4 regions of the Lysinibacillus sp. C5.1 genome follow, and region 3 is predicted to be linked to each of the others. Evidence: riboswitches for the same ligand, from Rfam matches in the RefSeq annotation. Region 3 holds a riboswitch; each other region holds the start of a gene.

Region 1 (5,382 bases), 2.1 Mb from region 3:
AAACACTAATAATACAGCTGCAACTGCTAAGGCTATCCACCTTTTTGTATTCATCTAATCGCCTCCTCTTCACGTTATACGTCTAAATGTCGAAAACGTTTCACTTTTAAGTGATTTTTATGTAAAAGTTTTTCCCACATTTATTATTTTGCCATAAACGAAATAGGGATGTACAAAAAAAATCAAAAGTTCATCATAAAGCATGAACTTTGATTTTTCGACATTATTTCCTAGGAAATAATTATTGGTGTGTGTAATGGGCTTTTTCTTGTTGTCGTAATTCGACACGACGGATTTTTCCAGATGCAGTCTTTGGTAATGCTTCAACAAATTCAATTGCCCGTGGATATTTATAAGGTGCTGTCATCAGCTTCACATGGTTTTGTAGCTTTTGAATAAGCGTATCATCACCTGTCACTCCTTCACGCAAGACGATAAAGGCTTTCACAATATTTCCTCTTACTTCATCAGGGCTTGCCACAACAGCAGCTTCTTTAACAGTAGGATGCTTCATTAAGGCATCTTCCACTTCAAATGGCCCAATTGTATAGCCTGACGAAATAATGACATCATCACCACGTCCCTCAAACCAAAAATAGCCATCTGCATCTTTATATGCTCGGTCACCGGTAATATACCAATCTCCACGGAATTGCATGCTAGTGCGTTCTGGGTCCTTGAAATACTTTTTAAACAGTGCTGGGGTTTGACGATGAACGGCAATATCTCCAACCACGCCATCAGCAACAGGATTTCCAAAATCATCAATAATTTCGACTGTATTGCCTGGTGTCGGTTTACCCATAGAGCCGACGCGAGCATCCATGCCAACCAGTGTCCCAACAAGCAATGTATTTTCTGTTTGGCCATAGCCATCACGCACTTGAATATGAAACGTTTTTGAAAACACTTTAACGACTTCACTATTTAACGGCTCCCCCGCTGATACAGCTTGACGGATGGCACTTAAATTATAGTCCTGTAGATTGTTAAGTGCGGCCATAAAGCGATATTCTGTTGGGGTACAACATAACACATTTACTTTAAATTTTTCTAGCAATGACAAGTAAGTCGAAGCATCAAATTTTCCTTTATAGACAAATGCCGTTGCTCCACTACCTAACGTTGCTAAAAACGGACTCCAAATCCATTTTTGCCAACCGGGTGCGGCAGTAGCCCAAACTATATCATTTTCTTGGACACCTAACCAATTCGGTGCTGTCGTACGTAAATGCGCATAACCCCAGCTATGTGTATGAACAGCTGCCTTAGGATTCCCTGTTGTCCCACTTGTATAAGCTAAAAAGGCATGATCTGTACTTTTTGTCGGTGTAGGGTTTGTATAATTTGTAGGATGTTCCTTCATTTTTTCAAGCAATGGTTGCCATGGTGCATGCGCGTGACCAATAACGAATTGCATAATTCCTTTTAAATTTGTTACGTCGTCAAATTGCTCAATATATGGCTCATAGGCGATAATACCTTTGGCATTGGCATGTGTAATACGATATTCAATATCCTTTGTACGTAACATTTCAGAGCTAGGGATGATAGTTAAACCCGCTTTCAGTGCCGCTATGTAAACAATATAAGCTTCGACAGATCTTGGAACCATCACTAATAGCACATCGCCCTTCGTTAAACCCTGCGAAGTAAATACATGGGCAGCCTGATTCGCCTTTTCCAGTAAATTTGCGTATGTAATATATTGAATTTCTTCGTTGTCATTATAAACTATTAATGCATTTTTAGATGGATCTTGAGCATACTTTTCAATTTCCTCCACAATGTTATACCATTCTGGTGCAATTAAATCCTGTCTTTTCATCATAACTTCCTCCTTAATACTAGGTTCATTATAAAACTCATTTTTTACGATTTTCAATGGAAGGACCCTATTTTAAAAAAGTCATGACAATTATCATGGTCTAGTATATGGCATCAGTCACTGCTTTCCAAATAATGATAAAATGCTATTGAATACTATGAAAAGGTATGTTACATTTTGGTCAACTAAAATTTTCATGATTGCAGGGGGACTCTTGTGAGTTGAGAAGGTAAAACCTGACCCTTTGAACCTGTTAGTTAATACTGACGTAGGGAGCAATACACATCTTATTATTGATGAAAAGCTCTTTTTACGTGTGCCTTGTGCCCGAATAAAAAAGAGCTTTTTTTGCATGCTTACGTCCACCAAAAGAGGAGGACTACAATGGTTTTTCAAACGATTCGTAAAAAACAACCGTTGATTCACTGCATAACCAATTATGTAGTGGCAAATTTTCAAGCAAATGGCTTACTAGCAATTGGTGCATCACCGGTAATGGCGGATGATCCGCAGGAAGTCGAAGAAATGGTATCCATCGCATCAGCGTTATTAGTCAATATCGGAACGCTTACTACACGAACAAAAGAGTCGATGTTACTTGCAGGAAAAAAAGCAAATGCCCTTGGTATACCAGTAATTTTGGACCCAGTAGCTGCTGGCGCTACAGCATACCGCAAACAAACGGTACTACAGTTATTAGATTCGATTCATTTTGCTGTTATCCGCTGTAATGTTGGCGAACTTGCCGCGATTGCTAATGTACAATGGCAACAAAAAGGTGTTGATAGTGGTACTGGTTCCATATCTGTTGAGGATAAAGCAAAAGAAATAGCAAAAAAATTTAATTGCATCGTGATTGTAACTGGTGAAAAAGATTTTATAACCGATGGGAACCTTGCGCAATGGATTGCTGGTGGTCATACTCGAATGACAGAAGTGACAGGTACTGGCTGTTTATTAAGCGCAATTTGTTGTGCTGCATATATGGCGGGCAATGAGCCTTTTTCTCAATTATGCGAAACATTAACGAGCTATAAAAAAATTGCTGAACATGCTCATTCGGCTGCTCAATATAATGGTGATTTTGCTGTAGCAGTCTTAAACGAATTGCATCGTTTATCGAAGGACGGTGATATTTGATGCACATTGTTACAACAATAGCGGGCTCTGATAGCGGTGGCGGTGCAGGTATCCAAGCAGATTTAAAAACATTTCAAGAATTAGATGTATTCGGAACGTCCGTAATTACAGCTTTAACTGCCCAAAACACACAAGGTGTCATGGATGTGCTACCCATTGAACAAGCCTTTATAAATAAACAATTTCATGCTCTCTTAGAGGATTTTCCAATTAGCGCCATTAAGACTGGCATGCTTTTTTCCTCTGATATTATTCGTACAATTGCGCTAGCTATGACGAATTTAACCATCCCTCTTATTGTTGATCCTGTCATGATTGCAAAGGGCGGTGAAACTTTATTACAACAAGAAGCTGTGGAGGCATTAAGAAACAATTTATTACCACTTGCCACGATTGTAACGCCAAATATTCCAGAAGCTGAAATATTAGCTGCAAGAAAAATCGAAACCGTGTCTGACATTCGACTTGCGGCGCATTCGTTACTACAGCTAGGTGTTCAATGCGTGATTATCAAAGGTGGCCATCTAGCGAACAAAGATTTTGCTGTAGATTATGTATTTTTTAAAAATGGCAAATCATTCTCAATGCAATCTAATCGAATTGCGACCAAAAATACACACGGTACAGGGTGTACATTTTCTGCCGCATTAACAGCTTTTATTGGCCGTCAAATGCCGATAGAGCAAGCCATTATTGAGGCTAAGAAATTCATTCAACTAGCAATTACTCATAACTTATCGATTGGTCATGGTAATGGACCAACAAATCATTTTGCTTACCAAAAATTTAAAGAAAGTTGCGAGGTGACCATAGGTGAAACGCAGTGATTTGCAGCTCTATTTTATAATGGGTACAGCGAATGCAAAAATCAAACAACCATTAGCAATACTAGAAGAAGCATTGCAAGCTGGTATTACGATGTTCCAATTTCGAGAAAAAGGAACAGATGCACTAACTGATGAACATTATGAACATTTTGCCCGTCAATGCCAAAAACGATGTCATCACTACAATGTTCCATTTATCGTAAATGATGATATTGAGCTTGCCTTAAAGCTCAAGGCAGACGGTATTCATATTGGACAAGATGATTGTCCCATCTCGCTAGTAAGAGAAAAAATTGGTGAGGAAATAATACTTGGTGTTTCGGTTCATACAGCGGATGAATTACAGATCGCTATAGAAAATGGTGCAGATTATGTAGGGATTGGTCCCATTTTTGCCACCACTTCTAAAAACGATGCCAAAGCGCCAAGTGGTACTGAATTTTTACAACAAGCACGCCGTCATTATCCCGAGTTGCCGATTGTAGCAATTGGTGGCATTAACTGTCAGAATGCAGAAACTGTATTAAAAGCTGGTGCAGACGGTGTAGCAGTTATTTCCGCAATTTGTGAAAGTCATAATATTCACCAAACCGTTGAGACCTTTAAATCGTATTGATTGAATAATTCGAGTTACGCTAGTCATAAAAAAAGTAAAAATAAACAAACTAAAACCAGTGCCTTTTACGGTCACTGGTTTTAAGTTCAATAAATGCTTTTTTGCAATTATTGTTTTGGCATACCTTTTAATTGAGATTCTGCCATTTGTACAAGACGTTTAGTGATTTCACCACCAACGGAACCGTTAGCACGAGCTGATGCGTCAGCTCCTAATTGAACACCAAATTCTTGTGCAATTTCGTATTTCATTTGATCAAGCGCTTGTTGTACACCAGGTACTGCAAGCTTGTTTGAACTGTTGTTGTTTGTCATGTCTCTCACCTCCTTGTGAATATAGAATGTGCGATATTCGATTTTTAATACGAAATTTTTAAAGGTAAAATGTAACTCTAAAGGAAAAAGACTAGAAAATATAAAAAAACCGTCCCAAATTACAAATTTGAGACGGTTTCCTTCTTATTATAATGTCGTTATTGGTCTTTATAAGAAAAGAACATTCTTTTTAGTTTAAATCCGTAAATTTTTTATAAAAGATCTGCAAATTTATCTTTAGGCTGTTCTTTTTTCGGGAAAATGTACACTTCACGGTTTATCACAGCACGTTCGATTAGTTCATCAAAATCAGAAAAGCTTTCATAATGCTCTACTTTTTCAAGCTTTGGCTTTGTTTTCGGACTAGCTGGGGTGAAAATTGTACAGCAATCCTCAAATGGCTGAATTGACGTTTCATATGTGCCGATTTTTTCTGCAATATCAATAATTTCTAATTTATCATTTGAAATAAGCGGACGTAAAATTGGTGTATTCGTTACAGCATTAATCGCCGTTAAACTTTCTAGCGTCTGACTTGCTACTTGTCCAAGACTTTCACCTGTTACAATGGCCAGTGCATTAATTTCCTCACGTACTTTATCTGCCACCTTTAACATCATGCGACGTGTTGTTGTCATTGACACATTGGACGGCACT
Region 2 (5,382 bases), 1.5 Mb from region 3:
CTTCGTTCGTTTAAAAAGAAAGGCAAATCTATAAAGAATAGTACATAATTATTATACGGTTCACCTTAATATAGTTAGTTTCCATTATATATATATATGTGTGTTTACCAGCGATTCATCGCTATTTTCACCAAGACAATGTATAATAAGAAAAGCAGAAGAAGAATTCATTTTTCCTCTAGTGAAAAAAAGAGGTGCACTCACTTGAAACAATTTGAAACAGCATTACCTGAGCAGTATGAAACATTAAAAAAACAGGCCAATTATACGTCTAGCTGGCGAGAGCGTTTAGCCGCAGTCGAAATATTATCGGCTTATCAACATGACAAAATCATAGATATATTAAAAAATCGTATGGAACATGATACTGTCAACAAGGTCCAATTAGCAGCCTATGAAGCACTTGTGGCGCTTGGCGAGGACGTAGAGAAACCATCACCTGCACGTTTTGATATTATCAAAGGAACAGACAAAATTTTCCTACGGGTTAAAAAGAGCTTGCCAAAGGACCATACAGTGGCAGATTTTGCGGATAAACTAAAACGTATGCGTTTAGATGTCTTTGATGCGTATGAAGGCGACAAAGGTGCAGAATTTATGAACTGGTTAGAGGAACGTTGGGCAAAATTGTAACAATAGTTTTACGACTTATGAAAGCAAGTCATTCTCTCCGATTGTGGAGGGAATGGCTTTTTCTTATCTTACGCTGCGGTTCATCGAAACTAATATTAAATTGAATTACTTCTTTTATTGATTATCTATCTTTCTTATTTAATTATAAAACAAACAACTTATTAAACTAACCTGCTCCTTTATTTAAAGTGTAAATCTGCACAATTTCTTAGCTCCATAACGATTTTCTTTAAATTTTGTTACTCAAGAAAATGGCCCGATTGCGGAACAAGAACAATCCTGTCTATCAACCTCTGTTCCAAAACTCGTAATAATCGTTTACATAACAACTGAAAAAAGCATTAACAAGGGTAGGAACAATCCTTATAGTTAATGCATTTATGAATCATTTATAATAAAGTTTGATTAAAATCTTGTGTTGATCGGCCGGGTTTTTTTGTTTAACAAACAGACCAGTTAACGGAATAAATAGGTAACTTAATTAACCTTTATCCGTCTAAAAATCTAAGGAGGGATAATGTGAAAGTGTCAAGATTACTCTGGGGTTTGGTTATTTTCGTTTTATTAACTGCTGTTGGATGTTCTAATTCAGCGGATAAAGCCAAAGTAGAAGTTTATACAACTGAAAATTCTAGTGCGGGAGAGATTTTAAAATTAGATCCTGAAGCCGATATATTTCAATTCAATGGAGTGATTTATAAAACTGGAATTGATTGGGTTGAAGAACTAACTTTAACAAAAGACGAGCAGGTAGGACAAATAAAAACAAAAAACGATACAGATACCAACTTTGAAGACGAAATGTCGAACAAATTACCTGTTGGTGCAAAAATCTTTTCGGTTAAAGAAAAAGAAGAAATTGGAGGACCAATTTTACTCGTTGAATCAGAAGGTAAGCTTTATAAATACTATGGGCTTGTTGAAGGTTAATCAATTTTCAAATATCCCAAAATGGCACGATTGTTGAACAACATAGCTTGAAAATGTTCAAACTTTTTTATAAAAATCTCATATAACCATGCAGGACTAATAACAAATTTAGAAGCGGAAGAAGTAGCTAAACAATGACATGATTTGCATAGCGCACTGTTGCAACTAAATCCATAATTAAACTTACATCTTTTCTTAAAAATAGATTTCTATGAATTTAAAGCTGAACTCTGTGTTTTAATGAGTTCAGCTTTTGTACTATAAAGATTTGATTTTATTCTAATAATACATTATTGAACAATTAAATCGGTAGTGCTATACTTTAATTTGTAATTTAATACAATAATTGCTAGGAGAGCTGGTGTTGCCAGCTGAGAGTAGAGCCGTAAGCTCATGATCCTTTTACCTGATCTAGATTATGCTGGCGTAGGGAAGCAGATAGGATATTGTCTATTATACAAGTCCTTGTTTCCTTATTGTGGAAGCAAGGGCTTTTTTATCTTTCATTAATGGGCTGTATAACCCTCATCTAAAGATTGAGAGAAGCGAAGAAGAAAGATGGGGGATAACTGCCTGTAAAAGCCGATTGGTTCGACTAACCATCAAGTGGGGATGAAGAAGTCCCGCTTGATGGAAGTTGCACTTTATTTGCTATAACATTTTAATTGAATATTGAAAAGACCACTAGGGGTGCACGGATGTGCTGAGAGAGGAAACTCAACTCTTTGAACCTGATCTAGATCATACTAGCGAAGGGAAGTGGCTTACTTTTTGTACTTCAATGTACAAGATTTATAGCCACTTCTCTATGCTTGAGGGGTGGCTTTTTGTATGGAATTATAATGAAAGGAAGTGAACAACAACTTAATTTCTATTTTAGATATGAAAGAATAGGATGATTTAAGAAATGAATAAAAAAATAGCGCTCCATATCATTACAGATGGCCAGCATTCACTACATGAAGTGGTCCATTTTGTAACTAAGTTTGAACCCTATATAAGCTATTTGCATATTCGTGAGCCAAGTTGCACTGCTTCTGAACTCTTTGATTGTATAAGAAAATTAAAATATGCAGGCTTTCCATTACAAAAGATTGTGATTAATGATCGAATCGATGTTGCACTTGCTGCGGATGTTTCTCATGTGCAAATAGGTTATCGTAGTATTCCTGTAGCTATCGCAAGTGAGAAGTTCTCAAATCTTAAAATTGGTGCATCTATTCACTCTCTTGAAGAGGCTACAAATACAAAGGCCAATTGGTTACTCTATGGACATATTTTTGATACAGAAAGTAAGAAAGGAATCGCTTGTCGTGGAACAAAATTATTACAACAGCTTGTAAGCAATGTATCTATTCCTGTGATTGCTATCGGTGGAATCACTCCGCAAAATACAAAAGAAGTATGTGCGTCAGGAGTTTCAGGAATTGCAGTGATGTCAGGAATTTGGCAGGCAAATGACCCTATTGAAAAGGTAAAAGAATATGCTCTTCAACTTAAGGAGTGGGAAGACGAAAAGTTTCGATAGTATGATCATCATCGGTAGTACAATCGCACATTGACTTGCTGAACGCGTTTTCACGTAGCAATTCTTGAGAAAAAGGTAATTGCAGAGGGTGCTTCACATGTAGCTGCTGGATTACTAGGGGTTCAGCACAATGGGATGACGATCCTTTGTATGAAATGGTAAGAAAAAGTCGAACATTATTTCCAAAAGTAGCCGAAAAAATCCGTGCAAAAACAGGTATTGATATAGGGTACGAAGTGAAAGGAATATACAGGATTGCAAATTAAGAAGAAGAATTTGAACGTATTCAACAAATTCGCTTTTGGCAAGTATCAGCTGGAGAAGCAGCATTGTTGCTTTTTTCAGAAGAATTAAGAAATTTTGAACCAAATGGAAGTGATTTCCTTAAAAAGTAATCGCCCATTACTTAATGCTCCTATATTTTTAAAACGATTTTATATTGTATCAAAACGTTATAGTAAATACGTCACTGGTGCAACGATAGAGCCAAATTTATATCAAGAAATGTTAAAGCAATGAGTATTGTAGACATATTACAAAAGGCATTTTCTATTGTTTCAGCCCTACAAGATGCGAGTTGGGACCGAACATGGGCAGGATTACGAAATGGAGGCAGACGTTATATGGAAGTACATTCGACAATTCAAGGGCAATTTGTATCAACAGGACATTATCGTTATAGCATATTGCTAAGCCCATTCGTAGGAGAATATATGTCAGAATTAATGGTGAAACACTATGATTATTAATGGAAATAAGATGGAAGTTCCAGACCATGTGAAAACAATTGAGAGCTTATTGATTCACTTAGGGCTTCAGGAAAAAATAGTTGTTGTCGAACAAAACGGCGTAATTTTGAAAAAAGAAAATTATTCGACAGTGGTTAAGTCTACTGATTCTATTGAGATTGTTACATTTGTCGGAGGGGGTTAACATGTATCAAATTGGACCATATACATTTACTTCAAGATTATTACTAGGAACAGGGAAATTTTCAGATTTTGATATTCAAAAAGGAGCAATAGAAGCATCAGAAGCTGAAATTTTAACATTTGCTGTGCGTCGTATGAATATTTTTGAACCATCCCAGCCTAATTTGCTAGATAAAATAGATTTATCAAACTATCGATTATTACCAAATACTGCTGGTGCGAAAACAGCTGAGGAAGCAGTACGTATTGCTAAACTAGCAAAAGCATCTGGGTTATGCGATATGGTGAAAGTTGAAATAATCGGGTGTGATGATACATTATTGCCTGATCCATTAGAAACATATCGTGCATGTGAAATGCTTTTAGCAAAAGGGTTTATTGTACTACCGTATACTTCAGATGATGTCGTTCTTACTCGGAAATTACAAGAACTGGGGGTTCATGCCATTATGCCAGGTGCGTCGCCAATTGGTTCAGGACAAGGAATTTTAAATCCATATAATTTACAAGTTATCATTGAACAAGCGACAGTACCTGTTATTGTAGACGCAGGGATAGGTACTCCGTCTGATGCAGCACTTGCTCTTGAACTAGGTGCGGATGCAGTCTTGCTAAATTCAGCAGTTTCTGGTGCGAAGAATCCAGTGCAGATGGCAGAAGCTATGAAACTAGCAATTCATGCAGGTAGACTAGGTTTTGAAGCAGGAAGTATAGAGAAAAAAGAGCGGGCTCAAGCTAGTAGTCCTTCACAGGGGATGAGTATTATTGATTAATCGCTATTCAAGACAGGAACTATTTTCATTTATAGGACAAGTTGGCCAAAAAAAAATTCAACAAAAACACGTACTTATTGTTGGAGCAGGAGCATTAGGTAGTAGCAATGCCGAAATACTTGTACGTGCTGGAATAGGTAAGTTATCCATAGTGGACCGAGATTATGTAGATTGGTCAAATTTACAACGCCAACAACTATACAGTGAAGAAGATGTGTTTCAACATTTGCCAAAAGCTGTTGCTGCAAAACAAAGATTAGAGAAAATTAATCGTGATGTGCTGATTGAAGCGTTTGTTCTAGACATTTCGTCATCTGAACTTTTTGCGTTTCAAGATGTAGATCTAATCATCGATGCAACAGATAATTTTGAAACACGTTTCTTACTAAATGATTTTGCAGTCAAGTATGAAATTCCATGGATTTACGGAGCATGTGTAGGTAGCTATGGTATTACATATACCATTTTGCCGCATGAAACACCTTGCCTACACTGTTTGATGGAAATCATTCCTTTATTCGGAGGGACAACTTGTGATACTGTAGGAATTATTGCGCCTACAGTTACGCAAGTTGTGTCACATCAA
Region 3 (5,382 bases):
ATACATTAACTATTTTTAACTGGGGCGAATATATAGACCCCGATTTACTAAAGCAATTTGAAAAAGAAACAGGCATCCATGTCATTTACGAAACATTTGATTCCAATGAGGCCATGATGACGAAAATTAAGCAAGGTGGGACGGCATACGATATTGCTGTGCCCTCTGAGTACATGATTGAAAAAATGAAGGAAGAACATTTATTACTTCCTTTAGATAAAACAAAAATCCCGAACTTTAAAAATATCGACCCTTATTTTTTAGATTTGCCATTTGATGATAACAATAAATACTCTGTTCCTTATTTTTGGGGCACAGTTGGCATTGTCTATAATCCGGATTTAGTAGGTAACTTAGATTTCTCTTCATGGCAAGACTTATGGGATCCTTCTTTAAAACGTAAAGTCTTTTTAGTAGACGGTGCACGTGAAGTCATCGGTATGGGTTTGAACAGTCTTGGACACTCCCTGAACTCGTTAGATGACCAAGAGTTACGTCAGGCCACAGACAAACTGATTACACTCGCACCAAACGTCAAAGCGATTATTGGTGATGAGATTACACCGCTTATGATTAATAACGAAGCAGCCATCGCACTCACTTGGTCTGGTCAAGCCGCAGATATGCTATCAGAAAATGAAGATTTAGACTTTGCTGTGCCAGAAGAAGGTTCGAACTTGTGGTTTGATAATATGGTAATCCCGAAAACTTCGAAAAATATTGATGGCGCACATGCTTTCATTAACTTTATGTTAAATGCGGAATCTGGAGCTCAAAATGCAGATTATGTAGGCTACTCTACTCCAAATACTGCAGCAATGAGCTTAATGGATGAAGAAGTTATTGCTGATGAGCGCTTCTACCCTTCAGAAGAACAACGCAAAACGTTAGAAGTCTATAAAAACCTAGGACCCGATTATTTAGGGAAATACAATGAATTATTTTTAGAATTTAAAATGAGTATTCGATAAATACGAAAGAAACGAAGCCAAAAAAGTGTTAGATTGACAGCCATCAATCTAACACTTTTTTGATGGGACTGTTGATGTCCGCTACGGCAATTGGTGGCGATTGATGATTTTTAGTGGCAATTTTCTTTATTCTGTCGCCTTGTACTTGTATCATAACCATGACAGCTACCTACGACTATAATCTGATAGCCAAGCATTATTTCTTTATGATAGACTTTAGTAATGTTTTAATAGTAAATAAAGGGGGGTATTCGATGACCCAGCAGAAGTCTAATAAGGCCGCGTTGTATATTTTAATGTTTAATATGTTTATCGCAATGGGGAGTATTGGGATTATTATTCCTGTTATGCCAGAGTATTTAAAAATATTTGGAGCTGCAGGACAAGTTCTTGGCATGCTAATTGCAACGTTCGCCTTAGCACAATTCGTTTTTTCTCCAATTGCTGGGAATCTCTCAGATCGATATGGTCGAAAAAATTTGATTATCTTTGGTCTGATTGTCACTGGCCTTGGGCAAATTTCATTTGGTTTATCTACAGATGTATGGATGCTTTTTGTTGCCCGTTTCTTAGGTGGTTTAGGTTCAGCCTTTGTTGCACCGCCTATTATGGCGTTTGTGGCAGATGTCACAACGTATGAAGAACGAGGAAAAGGAATGGGCATGTTAGGAGCTGCCATGTCTCTTGGTTTTATGATTGGACCTGGTATTGGCGGGTTTCTATCGAAAGTTAGCTTGCATTTCCCATTCTTTACGGCTGGTGGAGCAGCTATTATTGCTTCTATTCTATCGGTATTTTTACTACCTTCCACAAAGCCCACTGCAGCTCAGAAAGCTCAAAAACAAGAAAATCTTGCAAAGCAGATGGTACGTTCAGTCAAAATGCCATACTTTGTCATGCTTATTATTATGCTAGTATTCTCGTTTGGCATCGCTAATTTTCAAACGACATTATCATTATTTGTAACGGACAAGTTTAATTACACGCCTGCCGATATTGCTATCTTGCTGACTGTAGGTGGTGCATTTGGTGTTATTGTTCAAATGTTTGTCATTACACCACTCTTTAAACGTTTTGGTGAAATGAAAGTTGTGTTAGTCAATTTATTTATTGCGGCTGTAGCAATTTATGCAATATTATTTGTATCTGGTTTTGCACTAATATTAATTGTTGCAACGATTTTCTCAACAGCCACTACACTAATTCGCCCTGCCGTTAACACATTAATTTCTAAACTGGCTGAAAATGAGCAAGGCTTTGCCGCTGGTCTTAATAATGCGTATATGAGCCTCGGCAATATGATTGGGCCAGCACTAGCAGGCGTTCTTTTTGATTGGAATATAAATAGTCCTTATATTTTCGGGGCAATTATTTTAATGGCCTGCTTCTTCTTAGCACTTATTTGGACTTTAAAAAAGGCGCCACATCTTATGCAACCTGACTCGAAATAATGTGAAATAGCGTTGACTAATATAGATGTTATGTTACATTTATTAGTAGAAATTTAATATCATGTTTACCACTAGGGGAGTCTTTACAAGGCTGAGACGTATATGGTCATATACGGACCCTTTGAACCTGATCTAGTTCACACTAGCGGAGGGAAGTGGCGACTCTTGCTTATTGTGTCATTATCAAATACAAGACCGCTTCCTTTTGTTTAGAGGGAGCGGTCTTTTTGTCATCCATTAGGTCGTTTTACCAACAATTCCACATGTTCTATAAAATAAAGGAGGAACTATCATGGCTATTCAAAAACTAACTATCATGGCTTTATTGGTTGCTATTGCTGTAGCAGGCTCCATATTTGTCTCGATTCCAACTGGGATTGCTCGTGCCTATCCTGTACAACATGCTATTAACGTTATCGGTGCCATTTTACTAGGGCCTGTGCCTACCATTATCGTTGCTTTGCTAACAGCCATTATTCGCATACTAACAGGCACGGGCTCTCTTTTAGCGATTCCCGGAAGTGTCATCGGTGCAGCATGTGCTGCTTTTGCTTATAAATATAGCGGCAAGAAATGGCTAGCAGGAGTTGGTGAAGTATTCGGCACAGGTATCCTTGCTTCACTAATCGCTGTACCTTATGCGCAATTATTTATGGGAACATCCGTAGCTGCATTATTTTTTATGCCCGCCTTTTTGACATCTAGTTTGATTGGGGCATGTCTCGGCATTATCATCGCGAGCAGTCTTCGGAAAACCGCACCGTCTATTCTTATTACTAAGTAGCTATGTTCAAAAAAAGATGGCACATGCTTTTTTCGCAATGTGCCATCTTTTTATTATGAGCGTTTTTTCATGCCTTTTAATAACTGCGCAACATTGGTGTTTTCCACCTGCACGGCTGTTTCGTCTACAGGCTTTTCATTGTGCCTGCGACTTGTTATAAAGCGCCAACCAAAGCGTCGAATCGTAATATCCAAGAAGAATAGCAACATCCCTGCTAAGAGTAGCCATGTCGCAATACTTTGGCGCTCTGCTCCTTTGTTTGTGAAATCACGGAACACTTCTTGTGGTTCTTTCAATACTGAGCCGCCAGTTTGCTTTGTTAGTTGCTCTACAACGGTTTCATTCACAGGACGTAATTCATATTCAGCACTGTAAGGTACACTAAGACCTGCTTGGTAAATAGCCTGCTCTTCATCAGCGATGCGGAAGAAAATTAAACCAGGCTTCGCTTGGACAACCGCGCGTACTTGCGAGGCAGATAGCGTTTCAAGCTGTATATCAAGCTCCTCACCAGCTTCATCGACAGCAACAATATCTAAAAATGCTGCTTCATTTGTCGGATCGGTGATAATAAATGAACCATCTGTATCAAGACGTACATCATAGGCGACATCATTATAACTTGGTAGCATTTGCGATATAATGGTTTGCCAAAATGTTCCCCATTCCTGCCATCTTGCCCAGTCACCAGCCCATTTCCCCGTTGAATCGGATGTGAAAGCAAAAGTTTTACCAAGTCCATATTGCCATTGTGCTAATACCGGATCTTCTTTCTCACTTTCTGCTATAACAGCAGCTCCCTGCTTCGCTGTTGTGCCAATGTAGGCATTCATTTGTGGCACACCATTCGCAAATAATGCATTCCAGCCAGATGCATTGTAGATTGTTGGATAGAAAGGATTGTCTTCAATATACGTACGTGAAATCATCGCTGTCTCACGTGATAAAATCGAAGGAATTGTCTGTTCATCGATGACATCATAGAAGCGACCACTGCCCATTTCACTTAGCCCTTGCAGAAGATTGCCATCAGCATCTTGTCCAATCGCCACAGTTGACAGTGTCACTCCTTGTTCTTTCCCCGTTTCAATTAAATCCTCATAATTGCCAGCTTGTGATTGTCCATCTGTAAGTAAAATAATATGTTTCCTTTGCAATTTTAAATCAGCTAAACTATCATAGGCTGCTGCCAATGAACGATAAATTTCTGTACCACCACCAGGCGTAACCGATAAAATCGTATCGACGGCTTCTTCTTTATTGCCTAATGGTCCAGTTTCGATGATTTCCCAAGGGCGATCATCAAAGGCGATAAATCCTAGCGTATCTTCATCTCGTAACATTTCAACAGATCGAGCCGCCGCTTCTTTCGCAAGCTCTAATTTTGAGCCATACATACTTCCTGAACGGTCAAGTACAATGACGAGCCCTAAAGATGGCAATTGTTCTTTGCCTTTTATCTCCATCTCAACAGGTAGTAATGTTTCAATCGGTGTTTTAAAATAACCACCCAAGCCGAAGCTATTTTCACCGCCGACCATTGTAAAGCCAACACCAAAGTTTTTCACTGCCTGTTCAATAACGCTCATCTTCGCCTCTCCAACTAAGTGTCCAGGAACATTATCAAAAATAATCGCGTTATATTGCAAATAACTAGACAGTTCATTTGGTAAGCTTGCTGCATCCACAACATCATAGGAAATTGAATTTGATCCTAGAGCTGCAGCAATTGGTGATGCCGTATCGTAGCCATTGACAATCAGTAAATGTGGCTCGCTTTGTACCATCGTCACACTTGTTAATTTATTATTTTCAAAAATAGCATCCTGTCCAACTTGCACGAGCGCCTCATATTTCACAAGCCCCTCTGCAGTTGCCGTATGTTTATAAGTAAAAACATTGGAACCTTGAGCAAGCTCCACCGACTCTCGATGAATCAGTTTGTCATTTTCGTACAGCAATAATTCACCTTGCCCTGCCGCTGTGGCATTGACTTCCGTCACAAGCTGTTGCTGTTCACCTACGTAAGCTATTTGTGGTGTCACAAAGCTTTTCAGTGACACATCATTCGTCACATTTTGATGAAACGGCACGACATCTACACTAATATTGGAGCCTTTTAGCTTCGTGGCAAATTCTAACGCATTGCCTTGTGTTTCATTGGCATCTGTTAGTA
Region 4 (5,382 bases), 1.5 Mb from region 3:
CACTCCTTCAAATTGGATATTTCTATTGTACTAAAGAAGTATTTGGATGCATATCCAAATGGTAAATTGTAGATAATTTCAACAAATTCACTTGATACATTGTAAGGATTTTCCGCTATAATAAAATAGATATTCTGTGACAGTCCTATACTTATTTGTCTTTTCCCTATACAATTTAACACGAAGGGAGAGGAAACCTTGCCTAAGTTTATTTTAATGACAATAACGTATATTGTCTCACTCATCCTAACCTTTTCATCCTATTTTATAAAAATAAATGGTCAATCTTCGTTAGAAATCTCAAATCGTTTTCCCGTAATGTTTGCACCTATTAATATTAGTTATATGATATGGATAGTCATTTACATTTTGCTCGCTTATTGGTTAGTTATGAATTTTAAAAAGACAACTATAAAACAGACTGTTCTCTTTAGCAATGTATGTATTTTACAAGCGATTTCTATTTTATTTTGGCATTATGAATTATTCATAGTATTTTTCATCTGTACAGTAATGTTAGTACTATACTTATTTTTCCTTTACAATACGTACTCACATTCCAATAATGCATTATCTGGCCGCCTACCGATTTCACTTTACTTTGCTTGGTCTACATTTTTATTGATGACAAATACGAGTTTTACGTTAACTTCTTATGAATGGAATGGCTTTGGTCTTAGCAATCCACTTTGGGCAGTTATTTTACTGACAATTGGTGTCGTGATTGCCTTACATATACGTTATCATCATTTTGATATTGTCTATCCTAGCGTTTTCATTTGGGCATTCGTTGGCATTGCATTTCATAATCATCTTGACGAGTTGCTTGTGACGACAGCAGCCTTATTTTTATGTGGGGTACTTGTTGTTGGTATTCTATTCGTCAAAAAAAAACCTGCTTACCAAAAATAAATCGGTAAGCAGGTTTTTTATTTCGTCTTATTGCTCATCTAATGAAGTTAAAATGATTGGTTTGTCTTTTGTTACAATAATCGAATGCTCAATTTGGGCAACTAAAGATTTATCAGGCGTGATAAATGTCCAGCCATCACCAGCTTCAACGATATGCTCTGCTTTTGCTGAAATAAATGGCTCTACAGCTAACACCATGCCTTCTTTCATAATTGTTGAATCCCACGCATCGTAATAGTTTAAAATGTGGTTTGGTTCATCATGCAATGAACGACCTAATCCATGACCCGTTAAGTTCATAATAACTGTTAAGTCATTGGCATAAGCCTCACGCTCTACCGCTTTCCCAATTTGGTTTAATTTCGAACCAGCTTTTACTTTTGTCATTGCACGATCAAAAGCGCTTTTTGCTACGCGGCAAAGTTTTTCTTTATCCTCATAACCTTCCCCTACTACAAAAGAAATACCTGTATCTGCAAAGTAACCATTTAAAGAGCCAGATACATCAATATTAACAATATCTCCCTCTTTAATAATACGTTGTCCTGGAATACCATGGGCAACTTCTTCATTGACACTAATACAAGTGTAACCTGGGAAATCATACTCTCCCTTAGGACCTGAAATAGCTCCTGCTTCAGCAAACATGCGTCCTGCAATTTCATCTAATTCAAGTGTTGTCACACCAGGCTTTGTAGCTGCTTTCATCGCCTCACGAATTTCCGCACAAATGCGACCAATTTTTTTAAAGGCTTCAATTTCTTCTTGGGTTTTTACAATCATTTTTAACGTCCCTTTCATCTAATATCTACTCTTTAATATAACATAACTTTTTATGTGCATAACGCCAAAAGCTTTAATTATTCTATGCCAATAGAATTTCATAAGTGCTACTCATAGAAAAAACAGACGATTTTAAAAGTCTTTAGACATTAAAACAGCCTTTCTCTACAGTTCATTTAAACTGATTGTTCTCGATATAAAAAAAATAGTATACTAAGTGATTCTTAGCATACTATTTCCATTCATTTATAATTTTCGTTGCATTAATTGTGGCGCTGCTGTAAATAATAGAACACCGACAATCGCTGTTAAAATAGTTGCTGGTAGCATATATGTTCCATTATAAATAATTGAATAAATCCATGCATTTTGATCGCCCGCATACTCCGCAAAGAATACTGCACCTGCAATCGTGTGTGCAAGATAGCGTAAAAAACCAGCTAACACTGTTCCCATCACTATGTACAGAGCCATTTTCTTTTTGTTGAGTGCTGTTGCGGCTTTTAATACAGGTTCACGAACGATTGCCGCTAAACCTACTACAGTAAAGGCTGCCCCATAATCTAGTAATCCTTGAAGCCAATGCACAATATAAGCACCAAACATTGTTTGTAACACACCAATTAATAGACCTGTTGTGAGCCCTGACAAAAGCCCCCAACGAAATGCCATTAAAATAATTGGTATCATGACTAAGCTTACCGAGCCACCTTGTGCCCATACTTTAAAAGAAACTTGATCGAGCACAAGCCCTACCGCTGCAAAAATTGCAATCTCCACCAGCATGAGTAATCTTTTTTTGTCCATACTATTATTCTCTCCTTTGTTCCGATGTAGGATACAAGAGCAGGAATAGAAAACAATTATTTGGATGTGCACCTCAATCCGGCATAAAAAACGATGCCAGGACAGAGCCTCACATCGTAAAAGTGTCGGTTTCTATCCACATCCCTACGCAAGTGTTAACTTACAGGTTCAAAGAGTAAAGGCATTACGTGCCCAGTCTCAGCTGACATCATCAGCTCCCCTTGTGGTCGTTACATCTCATTTTTATTGAACACCCTCATTGTACGCAAACACCTTTGGTATTACAACCTTTTCCTCAATTATTTTTTTGAAACTTTTACGCTTTCTATGCGTAAATATTAAAAAGGGAGGAACAATTATGGAGAATCAAAAAGTTTTATCTGCGTTTAGTTATCTCAGTGTTTTTATTGCACCATTTGTCGTTCCATTAGTCGTTTACTTTGTTTCAAAAGATAGTGAAGTCAAAAGACATTCCATTCGAGCACTTATTTCTCACTTGATTCCATTAGTCTTGGGTATCATTTTCTTTGCTATCTCTATATTTTCATCAATGTCATTGAACACGTTTGATCCTTCTTCAAATGGGAATACATTCATTATCATTTGGTTTGCTTCATTTGCAATTTATTTACTCGTATCATTAGGTATTGTTATTTGGAATATTGTGCAAGCTGTACGAGTTATACGTTAAAATTTAGTACTAAGGAGATGTCGTATTCATGAAAGTATCAAAAGTAGTGAAAACCGCTATAAAATTTGCACCTATTGTCATTCCTATTGTCAAAAAAGTAGTTGCTGCAAAAAAAGGGACAACACCTTACGTATCAACACGCAGAAAATAGGTGCACTGACTTCTTTTAATTGTTTGAGTGACTGGCACACAAAACCCACTTACACCACACAGTGCAAGTGGGTTTTATTTAGAATTGTTTGGGTGACTGGCACTACTTTACTTCAAAGTGTGTTGTACTATGCCCACTTAACGTTTTTTCAACATGTAAAACGGCTGGCATTGCGGCTTTTAACTCGGCTACATGTGAAATAACACCAATCATTCTTCCTGAATCTTGTAAATCAATTAACGTATCAATTGCTTTATTTAACGCTTCCTCATCTAAAGAACCAAAGCCCTCGTCGATAAACATCGTTTCAATCTGAATATTTCCTTGGAAGCTTTGAATAACATCTGCCATACCTAATGCAAGACTTAATGATGCATTAAACTTCTCCCCACCAGATAATGTTTTTACATCTCTTAATTGGTCCGTATAAGCATCATACACATCTAACCCTAACCCACTTTGCTTGGCATGCTTCTCCAAGCGATCAGAGCGCCGCAATTCAAACTGTCCATTTGATAAATGGAATAAACGAAGATTGGCTGCTGCTGTAATCTTATCTAAATAATTGATTTGAATATAACGCTCAAATGACAGTTTTTTAGGATTTTGACCATTCAACACGGTGTAAAGTTCTTTTACACGGCCTGCTTCTTTTTCGAGTATCCGTATTTCCCTCGCCGTTTCATCAACTTTAACAATAAAGTCAGCACATGCTGTTGCATAATTTTTCGTCTGTTGCAATATTTTAAATGCTTCTTCAGATGTAGCTCGCAGCATCTCAAGCTTGTCTTCTAATATCGTTAAATTTTGCTTCTCTTTTCCTTCAAGATGTTGTGCTCCATCTAAGATTTGTTGCTGTAAAGAGTGCTGTTGTAAAGCGTAATCCCGGCACGCTTTACGTAATTCCTCGATTTGTACAACACTTCGCTTTGCCGCCGCATATGCTTCATATGTTGTAAAACCTACATTGTTCATGCTTGTGACAAATTGTTCTCGTTTTTCATTCAGTTTGTTTTGCAATTCCTCATAGGCTTTTTTTGCCAGTTCTTCTGCTATAGCTGCTTTATGTGACGCTTCTTTTGTTGCTTGTAGATTATGCTGGCTCGCGTTCCATGCTGCTTGTAATGCATTCTTTTGCGATTTTATATCTTCCATTGTTTGCTTTAATTGTTGCAATGACTTTACATGTTCAGGAATGTACTTTTGTTGTTCTTCTACAATTGCTTGCTGTTTAATTAATTCTTTCGACTGCTCGGCAAAATAGTGCTCTAACTGGACTTGTTTGTGTTGTAATTGTTCATTTCTTGCCAGTTGCTCTTTTAGCTTAGTCCGTGCGATAGATAGTTGATCGTTAACGATTTTTAAAACAGTAACTTGTTGCTCAATGAATTGTAATGAAGTTGTAAGATCTACTCGATCAGCTAGTGATATATGGCTAGCTTCTACCTGTTCAGCCACCTCTTGAAGCAATTGCTTTGTTGTTTTGACTGTTGCTTCTTTTTCGTAATAATTTCTCTCATTTGCATGAGCTGTCGCGCGGATTGTTTCCAGCTCCACTTCATCCACGACTGCTAGTGGCTCACTATGTGTTAATTGGTGTGTTGTACTGCCACAAACTGGACAAGCATCGCCATCTTTTAACTTGGCTGCTAAAATACTTGCCTGACTGGTAATCCATTGTTGTTCCTTAGTCTGTTGCGCTTTATTACTTTCTTGATAGAGCTGTTGCGCCCTTTGAAACGCTTGCTCAGCTAGCTCACTCGCTTGCTCATATTTTTCCAATTGAGCTAATAATGTGACTTGTTCTTTAAGCTTAGGAAGTTGTTCTAAATAACCCGCATAGGGCTCCATTTGTTTTTCATATTGCTCAATGGTTGTTGTTAACTCTTGAAGTTGGGTTTGCTCTTTTTCTAAAATGTTTAGATTATCTGCTACTGCACGTTTAGCATTATCAACAAGTTGTTGCGTTATTTCTAGTTGTTGCTGATTATGCTCAAATGCCTCAAACTTTGGTAACAGCGCTAATAGCTGCATTTCT

Evidence for each region. Region 3 has a riboswitch for thiamine pyrophosphate ahead of thiW (energy coupling factor transporter S component ThiW). Riboswitches for the same ligand answer to the same signal wherever they lie in the genome.
Region 1: it holds a riboswitch for thiamine pyrophosphate, as region 3 does, so the genes downstream of both, thiM (hydroxyethylthiazole kinase) here and thiW (energy coupling factor transporter S component ThiW) in region 3, are expected to answer to the same signal.
Region 2: it holds a riboswitch for thiamine pyrophosphate, as region 3 does, so the genes downstream of both, I5435_RS11345 (thiamine phosphate synthase) here and thiW (energy coupling factor transporter S component ThiW) in region 3, are expected to answer to the same signal.
Region 4: it holds a riboswitch for thiamine pyrophosphate, as region 3 does, so the genes downstream of both, thiT (energy-coupled thiamine transporter ThiT) here and thiW (energy coupling factor transporter S component ThiW) in region 3, are expected to answer to the same signal.

What each region holds. Positions count from the first base shown of each region.
Region 1 covers NZ_CP066226.1:3,453,750-3,459,131, forward strand. Annotated here, with positions in the region: gene sppA (signal peptide peptidase SppA) at 1-54, opposite strand, end outside; gene mbcS (acyl-CoA synthetase MbcS) at 242-1,828, opposite strand; TPP riboswitch at 2,023-2,120, shown strand; gene thiM (hydroxyethylthiazole kinase) at 2,213-2,968, shown strand; gene thiD (bifunctional hydroxymethylpyrimidine kinase/phosphomethylpyrimidine kinase) at 2,968-3,795, shown strand; gene thiE (thiamine phosphate synthase) at 3,782-4,411, shown strand; gene I5435_RS16905 (alpha/beta-type small acid-soluble spore protein) at 4,519-4,725, opposite strand; gene thiI (tRNA uracil 4-sulfurtransferase ThiI) at 4,938-5,382, opposite strand, start outside.
Region 2 covers NZ_CP066226.1:2,341,799-2,347,180, forward strand. Annotated here, with positions in the region: gene I5435_RS11335 (HEAT repeat domain-containing protein) at 205-633, shown strand; gene I5435_RS11340 (hypothetical protein) at 1,153-1,563, shown strand; TPP riboswitch at 1,905-2,013, shown strand; TPP riboswitch at 2,240-2,338, shown strand; gene I5435_RS11345 (thiamine phosphate synthase) at 2,471-3,091, shown strand; partial or broken gene I5435_RS11350 (FAD-dependent oxidoreductase) at 3,048-3,840, shown strand; gene thiS (sulfur carrier protein ThiS) at 3,830-4,024, shown strand; gene I5435_RS11360 (thiazole synthase) at 4,026-4,796, shown strand; gene I5435_RS11365 (MoeB/ThiF family adenylyltransferase) at 4,789-5,382, shown strand, end outside.
Region 3 covers NZ_CP066226.1:839,503-844,884, reverse strand. Annotated here, with positions in the region: gene I5435_RS03840 (ABC transporter substrate-binding protein) at 1-971, shown strand, start outside; gene I5435_RS03835 (MFS transporter) at 1,226-2,422, shown strand; TPP riboswitch at 2,486-2,593, shown strand; gene thiW (energy coupling factor transporter S component ThiW) at 2,715-3,206, shown strand; gene I5435_RS03825 (VWA domain-containing protein) at 3,260-5,382, opposite strand, start outside.
Region 4 covers NZ_CP066226.1:4,033,008-4,038,389, forward strand. Annotated here, with positions in the region: gene I5435_RS19890 (hypothetical protein) at 199-912, shown strand; gene map (type I methionyl aminopeptidase) at 940-1,695, opposite strand; gene thiT (energy-coupled thiamine transporter ThiT) at 1,942-2,502, opposite strand; TPP riboswitch at 2,627-2,734, opposite strand; gene I5435_RS19905 (magnetosome magnetite crystal formation protein family) at 2,861-3,193, shown strand; gene I5435_RS19910 (hypothetical protein) at 3,222-3,344, shown strand; gene I5435_RS19915 (AAA family ATPase) at 3,447-5,382, opposite strand, start outside.